2 regions of the Acuticoccus sp. I52.16.1 genome follow, and region 1 is predicted to be linked to the other one. Evidence: riboswitches for the same ligand, from Rfam matches in the RefSeq annotation. Region 1 holds a riboswitch; the other holds the start of a gene.
What was found. Region 1 has a riboswitch for glycine ahead of gcvT (glycine cleavage system aminomethyltransferase GcvT). Riboswitches for the same ligand answer to the same signal wherever they lie in the genome.
Positions count from the first base shown of each region.

Region 2: linked by a shared signal. The riboswitch ahead of MRB58_RS09790 (D-amino acid dehydrogenase) and the one ahead of gcvT (glycine cleavage system aminomethyltransferase GcvT) in region 1 are both predicted to bind glycine.

Region 1 covers NZ_CP094828.1:159,720-164,102, reverse strand. Annotated here, with positions in the region: gene MRB58_RS00750 (MaoC/PaaZ C-terminal domain-containing protein) at 1-552, shown strand, start outside; gene MRB58_RS00745 (nitronate monooxygenase family protein) at 644-1,645, shown strand; glycine riboswitch at 1,725-1,821, shown strand; glycine riboswitch at 1,823-1,918, shown strand; gene gcvT (glycine cleavage system aminomethyltransferase GcvT) at 1,973-3,094, shown strand; gene gcvH (glycine cleavage system protein GcvH) at 3,096-3,464, shown strand; gene MRB58_RS00730 (NUDIX hydrolase) at 3,461-3,907, shown strand; gene MRB58_RS00725 (nuclear transport factor 2 family protein) at 3,904-4,332, shown strand; gene gcvPA (aminomethyl-transferring glycine dehydrogenase subunit GcvPA) at 4,335-4,383, shown strand, end outside.
Region 2 covers NZ_CP094828.1:2,172,541-2,176,923, forward strand. Annotated here, with positions in the region: gene MRB58_RS09785 (metallophosphoesterase family protein) at 1-474, shown strand, start outside; gene MRB58_RS09790 (D-amino acid dehydrogenase) at 514-1,764, opposite strand; glycine riboswitch at 1,896-1,985, opposite strand; gene MRB58_RS09795 (hypothetical protein) at 2,324-2,701, shown strand; gene MRB58_RS09800 (pyrroloquinoline quinone-dependent dehydrogenase) at 2,701-4,383, shown strand, end outside.

The DNA of each region.
Region 1 (4,383 bases):
ACCACCGTGACTGACGTCGTCGACAAGGGCAGAGGCGGGCTCATCGTCACCGAGCGGACCATCGTCGACGCGGCGACGGGCGCGCCCTACGCCACGGTGCGTCAGTCGGCGTTCGCGCGCGGGCAAGGGGGCTTCGGCCGGGCGCAGACGACGGCGCCGCTCGCCGCGGCGCAGATGCCGGAGCGCGCGCCGGACCGCACGGTGACGATCGCCACGCAGCCGGGGCAGGCGCTGATCTACCGCCTGTCTGGCGACTACAACCCGCTCCACTCGGACCCCGCCAGCGCTCGCCGCTCCGGCTTCGACCGGCCCATCCTGCACGGCATGGCGACCTTCGGCATCGCCTGCCGCGCGCTGCTTCTGACCCTGTGCGACAACGACCCGGCGCGCGTGCGCGGACAGGACGGCCGCTTCTCCTCGCCGGTCTTCCCCGGCGAGGCGATCGCGGTCGATATGTGGGTCGTGGCGCCGGGGGTGGCGAACTACACCGCCCGGGTGCCGGCACGCGAGGTGACCGTCCTGACCAACGGGCGGTTCGAGTTCGACGCCTGAAGAGGGTGACCGCCGGATAAGTGCTACGGCACGGGTCTTGTCCCGGAGCCTGGAACGGTCGAGTATCGGGGAAAACAGGAGCGAGACGCCCGTGTCATTGCGCGAAACGATCAAGTCGCTGCGGATCCCCGTCGTGGGGTCGCCGCTCTTCATCATCTCCAATCCGGACCTCGTGCTGGCACAGTGCAAGGCCGGCATCATCGGCTCCTTCCCCGCGCTCAATGCGCGCGAGACGGACGGCGAGCCGATCATGCTGGAGGCCTGGCTGAAGCGCATCACCGAGGAGCTGGATCGCTACAACCAGGCCAATCCCGACCGGCCGGCGGCGCCCTTCGCGGTCAACCAGATCGTCCACCGCACCAACAAGCGCCTGGAGCGCGACATCGAGATCTGCGTGAAGTGGAAAGTGCCGGTGTGGATCACCTCGCTCGGTGCGCGGGTGGAGGTGAACGAGGCGGCGCACTCGGTCGGCGCCAGCGTGCTGCACGACGTCATCAACGACCGCTTCGCCAGGAAGGCGATCGAGAAGGGGGCGGACGGTCTCGTCGCCGTCGCCGCCGGCGCAGGCGGGCATGCCGGCACGCTCTCGCCGTTCGCGCTCGTCCAGGAGATCCGCCGGTGGTTCGACGGGCCGCTGGTGCTCTCGGGCGCGATCGCCCGCGGCGACGCCGTCTTGTCGGCCGAGGCAATGGGCGCGGACGCGGCCTACATCGGCTCGGCCTTCATTGCCACCGAAGAGGCCAACGCGGTCGAGGCCTACAAGGCGATGATCGTCGCCGGCGGGGCGGACGACATCGTCTATTCGGATCTCTTCACCGGCGTCTGGGGCAATTATCTGAAGCCGTCCGTGGCGGCCGCCGGGATGGATCCGGACAACCTGCCCACCAGCGATCCGTCGGCGATGAACTTCGGCTCCGGCTCGTCCAAGCCCAAGTCGTGGTCGCAGATCTGGGGTTCGGGGCAGGGGATCGGCGCGGTCGACGCGGTCCTGCCGGCCGCCGCGCTGGTCGACCGTCTGGCCCGTGAATACGCCGCCGCACGTCGCCGGTTGTTGGGCGCCGACACCGAAGCGGCCTCGCTCGCCGCGCAGTAGCGGCGGGCGTGCGTCACCACCTTGGTCGGGGGTGACAGGGGCGCTCACCTTGACTTTCGCGCCCGGGCAATCATTGTTGGCACAGCGCGCGGGAGAGACCGCAACCCGACGAACGGTTGCGGCGCCGAAGGAGCAACGGCCCGGAAACTCTCAGGCAAAAGGACCGCGCGTCAAAGACATTCTGGAAAGCGGCGGCGGCAGCCGTCCACCGAAGGAGTAGCCGTCTCGGCCGCGAGGCCCGGCGGGAAATCTCTCAGGTGCCATGACAGAAGGGCTCGAGAGTTCGGCAATCGCCGGGCGACCTTTGTCATGGGCTAGGAGAATGGTTTGGCCGAAGTTCCGACCGATGCGCTGAAGCACACCCCGCTGGTGGAGGTCCACAAGGCGGCCGGCGCCCGCATGGTCCCGTTCGCGGGTTACCTGATGCCGCTGCAATATAGCGGAATCATGGCCGAGCATACCGCCTGCCGCGAGGGTGCTGGCCTGTTCGACGTGTCCCACATGGGCCAGCTCCGCCTCGACGAGAGCGAGCCGGGCGCGGCCGCCGCGTGGCTGGAGCGCCTGACCCCGTCCAACATCACCGGGCTGAAGGAGGGAGCCGCGCGCTACAGCGTGCTCACCAACGAGGCCGGCGGCGTGGTCGACGATCTCATCATCACCAACATGGGCGACCACCTGCGCGTCGTCGTCAACGGCGCGCGGCGTGAGGCGGTCGCCACCCACTTCGCCGCCCACGCCGACGCCAAGGTCACCGTCACCCCGCTGGACCGCGCGCTGATCGCCATCCAGGGCCCCGCGGCGGAGGCGGCGCTGGCGCCGCACGTCGACGTCGACCTGTCCGCGCTCACCTTCATGACCGCCGCCTACGGCACCGCCTTCGGCGCCGACGCGATGATCTCGCGCTGCGGCTATACCGGCGAGGACGGGTTCGAGATCTCCGTGCCGAACGCGGTCGCCGCCACCGCCTGGACGACGCTTTGCGAGGACGCGCGCGTGGCGCCGGTCGGCCTCGGCGCGCGCGACACGCTGCGCCTGGAGGCGGGGCTGTGCCTCTACGGGCAGGACCTGTCGGAGGAGATCAGCCCGGTGGAGGCCGACCTCGGCTTCGTCATGCCCAAGCGGCGGCGCGAGGAGGGCGGCTTTCTCGGCCAAGAGCGCATCCTGGCCGAGCTGGCGGACGGACCGAACCGCAAGCGCGTGGGTCTTGCCGTCGGCGGCCGCGTGCCGGCTCGCGCGGGCGCCGTGCTGCAGCTCGACGGCCGGGACGTCGGCCTCGTCACCTCGGGCGGCGTCGGCCCCACCGTGGGCGCACCGATCGCCATGGGCTTCGTCGCCGGCCAGCACGCCGAAATCGGCACGGAGCTTGCCGCAATCGTGCGCGGGAAGTCGGTCCCGGTGACCGTCGCCCCGCTCCCCTTCGTGCCATCGCGAGCCAAACGAAAGACGTAAGATGAAGCGCTTCACCAAGGACCACGAGTGGATCGAAGACACCGACGGTGTCCTCACCGTGGGCATCTCCGACCACGCCCAGGAGCAACTCGGCGACATCACTTTCGTCGAGCTGCCCGACGTCGGCAAGACGCTGGCCAAGGGCGACGCCTTCGCCGTGGTCGAAAGCGTCAAGGCCGCGTCCGACGTCTACGCCCCGGTCGACGGCGAGGTCGTCGAGGTCAACGCCGCGCTCGACGAGAAGCCCGAGCTCGTCAACGAGGCACCGGAGTCGGACGGCTGGTTCGTGAAGTTCAAGGCCGAGGGCGTGGACCTCTCCGACCTCATGGATCAGGCCGGCTACGACGAGTATCTGAAGACGATATCGTGAGTTCACCCCGCCTCGCCGTCCGCGCGCTCGTCGTCGAGGAGGGCCGCCTCCTCCTCGTCAACGCGTATCCCGACGGGCAGAGCGACCTCTGGTGCGCCCCCGGCGGCGGCGTCGAGGCGGGGACCGACCTCACCACCAACCTGAGGCGCGAGGTCCACGAGGAGACCGGCCTCACCGTCGAGGTCGGCGGGCTCGCCCTCGTCAACGAGTTCCACAATCCGCAGACGGGCTTCCACCAGGTGGAGCTGTTCTTCCGTGCGCGGGTGACCGGCGGGAGCATCGACCCCGCCTGGCGCGATCCGGATGCGATCGTCACCGAGCGGCGCTTCTTCGCCCCGGACGAACTCGTCGGCGTGCGTTTCAAACCCGACAGTCTGCCGACGATCGCCTTCGGCGAGCCCCCGCTCGCCCGCTACGACCCGCTGGAGCGCATGGTCCGATGAGTGGACGGATCGTGTCTCCCAGCAACGTATTCTTCGCCTGCTTCACCGCCTACCGGGAGCGGGACTACGACAAGGCGCTGACCTACGTCGCGCCGGACGTGCGGGTCGAGGTGCACACTCGCGGGGCGCAGGACCCCAGCTGCGGCATCTACGAGGGGCACGCCGGGGTGCGCCTGTGGTTCGCACGCGTGGACGAGACCTGGGCCATCGACGAGCGGGAGGATCTCTCGGCGGTGGTCACCGACGGGGACAACGTCGCCGCGAGCACCACGGCCTACGGGATCGAGCGGGCGACGGGTGTGAAGGTCGCCATTCGGACCGCCATGTTTCTGACCGTTCGCGACTTGCAGATCGTCGAGCTGGTCGAATTCCACAACCTGGACCGCATCTCGCGTGCGGTGCAACTCATGACCTCTGAGGAGTAACGATGCGTTACCATCCGCTGACGGCTGACGACCGGGCGCTGATGCTGAAGA
Region 2 (4,383 bases), 2.0 Mb from region 1:
GTCAACGATCCGGTGAAGGGCGCCAACTGGCTGCAGTTCGGCGGGATTCAGACGCTCGCGTCCTACGGGCTGGCCGCACCGCGAAGGCCGGGACCGGAGGAGCTGACCGCGCTGGCGGCCGACCTCGCGGAGGCGATGGGGCCGCACGTCGCGCTCCTGCGCGACAAGCTCGTCAACTACCACACCTCCGGCGACGTCGTCTTCGTCCACGCCGATCTGGAGCCCGGGGTGGACCTGGAATTGCAGGACGAGGCGGTGATGTTGTGGGGCGATCCCGAGCATCCGGGCGCGACATGGCGGGCCGACAAGCTGGTGGTCCACGGCCACTACGCGGACGTGAAACCGATCGAGAGCGAGGGGCGCCTGTGCATCGACACCGGCGCCTTCTACACCAACAACCTCACCTGTGTGCGGCTGGACGGCGAGGTCGCTCTGTTCGGCAGCCTCGGTCCAGCGCCCGGCGCGGCGATGTAGGCCGGCCGGGCACGTCTCGCAGAACGAAGCGGCGCGGGATCAGGCGGCGAGCGCGAAGGCGGGCCGCACCACCGGGCGCTGCGGCGCCAGTTCGTCCTCCACACGGTCGGCGACCAGCTCGGCCGTGGCGGCGGACAGGGTCCAGCCCAGGTGGCCGTGGCCGGTGTTGTAGAAGACGCCGGCGTGCTTGCCACGGCCGACACGGGGCAGCATCGAGGGCATCATCGGCCGCAGGCCCGCCCACGGCACCGCATGCTCGGTGGAGAGCGCGGGGAAGTACTTCTCCGCCCACGCGACCAGCGGACGGATGCGGTCGGCGCGAATGTCGAGGTTGGCGCCGTTGAACTCGGCGGTGCCGGCGATGCGCAGGCGATCCTCGCCCAGGCGGCTCGACACGATCTTGGCGCGGTCGTCCAGCAGGCTCACCCAGGGCGCGGCGGCGCGGGACAGCTCGTCCTTCAGCTCCACCGTGATCGAGTAACCCTTCACCGGGTAGATATCGACCGTGTCGCCGAGCTGACGGGCGACGTCGCGGCTCTTGACGCCGGCGGCGACGACCACGCCGTCGAAGCGTTCCTCGATCCCGTCGGCGGCGATGCGCACGCCGCCCTCGACGGCGGCGACGGTGTCGACCGTGGTGCCCATGCGCAGGGTCGCGCCGCGGCGCACGCAGGCGCGGGCGAGGCCCATGGTGAACTTGTGGATGTCGCCCGACGCATCGCTCTCGGTGAAGAAGCCGCCGGCGAAATCGCCGCGCAGGGCCGGCTCGACGGCGCGGACCTCGGCCGGCGACAGCTCGCGCCGCTCGAGGCCGCCCTCGGCGAGGAGGCCGTTCACCTCACGGGCGTGCTGCATGTCCTTCATGGTGGAGTAGAAGTGCAGGATGCCGCGATGCTCGAGGTCGAAGTCGATGCCTTCGCGCTCGGCCATCTCGTAGAGGACGGCGCGGGCGGCGATGGCGAGGCGCACGGTCTCGACCGTGTTGGCACGATAGTTCGGGATGTTGGCGAGGAACTTGGCCATCCACTGCATCTTGTGGAGGGTAGGGCGCGGGTTGACCAGCAGCGGCGCATCGGCCTGCAGCATCCACTTCAGGCCCTTGAGGACCGTGCCCCACTGGGTCCACGTCTCGGCGTTGGAGGCGGAGAGCTGGCCGCCGTTGGCGAAGCTCGTCTCCATCGCGGCGTAGCGGTTGCGGTCGAAGACGGTGACCTCGAACCCGCGGTCGAGGAGGGCATAGGCGGTGGTCAAGCCGGTCACACCGGCGCCGATGATGGCGACATGGGTCATCGAGATAGCTCCACGCACGGGCGGCGTCTGCCGCGTTGCCCCCTCCGTGCTTGGAACCTGAGAGCTTCGCCCACCGGTGGCGGGCTTTCTCCTACGGTGGACCCGGTGTGCGGGCCGCTTTCCGGAGTGTTGAGACGACACCGGTCCTGGGACCTGAGAGTTTCCGGGGCGGTTGCTCCTTCGGCGAGGGGGCGGACCCCCTCTTCTCCCGGTGCCGTCTGAATACTGCTGAGGTAGGCCATTTCGGCGAATTTCGCAAGATCTCGCGCAACCGAAAACTTGACTTGCCGCAAATTTGCGCAACGCGCCCCGACGGGACAGGCCCGGCCTTTCCGTGGCGACGGCCCAGGCGCCGCATGGTCCGTGACGACGACGGCGGACCGGGGCGCAGCGCGGGCCGTGCCCCGGAATTTCGTCCTTGTAATTCATCTACGAGTGAACGATTGCGCGCCGACCGCGTTGGCCCGTTAGACCCACGGCGTCTCGGCCGCGGGGCCAGGACCTACCCCGACCCCCCAGCACCGACCGCCATCCCGATCCACGCACGAAGGGGTTCTCCGTGGCGCACGCATCCCAACCGCATTCTCCGCCGCACCGCGGCCACTGGGCGACGAGTATCCTCGCCGTCTTCGTCGCCTTGCTCGGCCTGCCGCTCGCCGGCCTCGGCGCCTGGCTCATCACGCTGGGCGGCAGCTGGTATTACGGCATCGCCGGGCTCGGCCTGATCATCGTCGCCATCCTCCTGGCGCAGCGCAGCATGGCCGCCATCTGGCTCTACCTGCTCGTCTGGGCCGGCACCGTCGCCTGGGCCTTCTGGGAGGTGGGGACCGACTGGTGGGCGCAGGTGCCGCGCCTGGTCGCACCGACGGTGCTCCTCGTCATCCTGCTTCTCTTCCTGCCGCTCCTCGGCCGCCGCACGCGCGAAGGTGCTCTGTGATGCACATTTCCATGTCCGCCCGGCTCGCCGCAACGCTGTTGGTGACGAGCGCCCTCACCGCCCCTGCCCTCGCGCAGGACACCACCGAGCCCGCCGCGACCGTGCAGCCGTCGACGCCGCAGTCCACCCCGGCTCAGACCGAGGCGGCGCCCCGCGATGCCGCGCCCGACGATGCCGCTGCCGCCCCGACCGAGGCCGCGCCGGTCGCCACCCAAACCACCGCGCGCGAGCCGCAGCCGCAGCCCGAAGCCGGCGCCGACTGGCCGTTCTGGGGCGGCGGGCCGAATGCGCAGCGCTACTCGCCGCTCGGACAGATCACGCCGGAGAACGTCGGCGATCTGGAGCGCGCCTGGGTGTTCCACACCGGCGACCTGCCGGAGGGCTCGGCGTCCGACAAATATTCGCCCGAGAACACGCCGGTGAAGGTCGGCGACGCCCTCTTGATGTGCTCGGCGAAGAACATCCTCATCTCGATCGACGCCGCCACCGGCGAAGAGAACTGGCGCTACGACCCCGAGGTGGCGAACGAGGCGATCCCCTATGGTGCCAGCTGCCGCGGCGTCGCCGTCTACACCGCGCCGGAGCTGCCGGAGGATGCGCCCTGCAAGACGCGCGTCGTCGAAGGCACGCTCGACGCCCGCCTGATCGCCGTCGACAGCGCGACCGGCGAGCTGTGCGCCGATTTCGGAGAGAACGGCCAGGTCGACCTGTGGGACGGCATTGGCGACAAGGTGCCCGGCTGGTACGCCGTGACCGCCCCGCCGGCCATCGTGCGCGGCATCGCCGTCACCGGCGCGCAGGTGAAGGACGGGCAGGCCGAGGACGCCCCGTCCGGCGTCATCCGCGGCTACGATGCGGTGACGGGCGAACTCGCCTGGGCCTGGGACCTCGCCGCGCCCGAGGAGATGAAGGACGGCCCGCCCGAGGGCGAGACCTACACCCGCGGCACGCCCAACATGTGGACCACCGCGACGGCGGACGAAGCGCTCGGGCTCGTATATCTGCCGCTCGGTAACTCGGCGGTCGACTACTGGGCCTCCAACCGCTCCGAAGCGGAGAACAAGTGGTCCACCTCGCTCGTCGCGATCGACGTGACCACCGGCGAGCCGGCGTGGTCCTTCCAGACCGTGCACAAGGACGTGTGGGACTACGACCTCGGCAGCCAGGTGACGCTGATCGACTACCCCGGCGAAGGTGGTGACACGGTGCCGGCGGTGATCCTGCCCTCCAAGCAGGGCGACATCTATATCCTGAACCGCGAGACGGGCGAGCCGCTGACCCCGGTCGGCGAGATCGCCGTGCCGTCCACCGGCGAGCTGGAGCCGGACACTCTGTCCCAGACGCAGCCGACATCCGAGTGGCACACGCTGCGCAAGGACCCGCTGGAAGAGAAGGACATGTGGGGCTTCTCGCCGATCGACCAGCTCTGGTGCCGGATCCAGTTCCGCCTGTCGAACTACGAGGGCTTCTACACCCCGCCCTCGGCCGACAAGCCGTGGATTCAGTACCCCGGCTACAATGGCGGCAACGACTGGGGCTCGATCGCCTTCGACCCGGAGAAGGGCCTCATCATCGCCAACTACAACGACGTGCCGAACCACAACCAGCTCGTCCCGCGGGCGGAGGCGGACGCGAAGGGGTGGAAGCCGATCTACGAGACCGACAACGCCGGTACCTCGTCG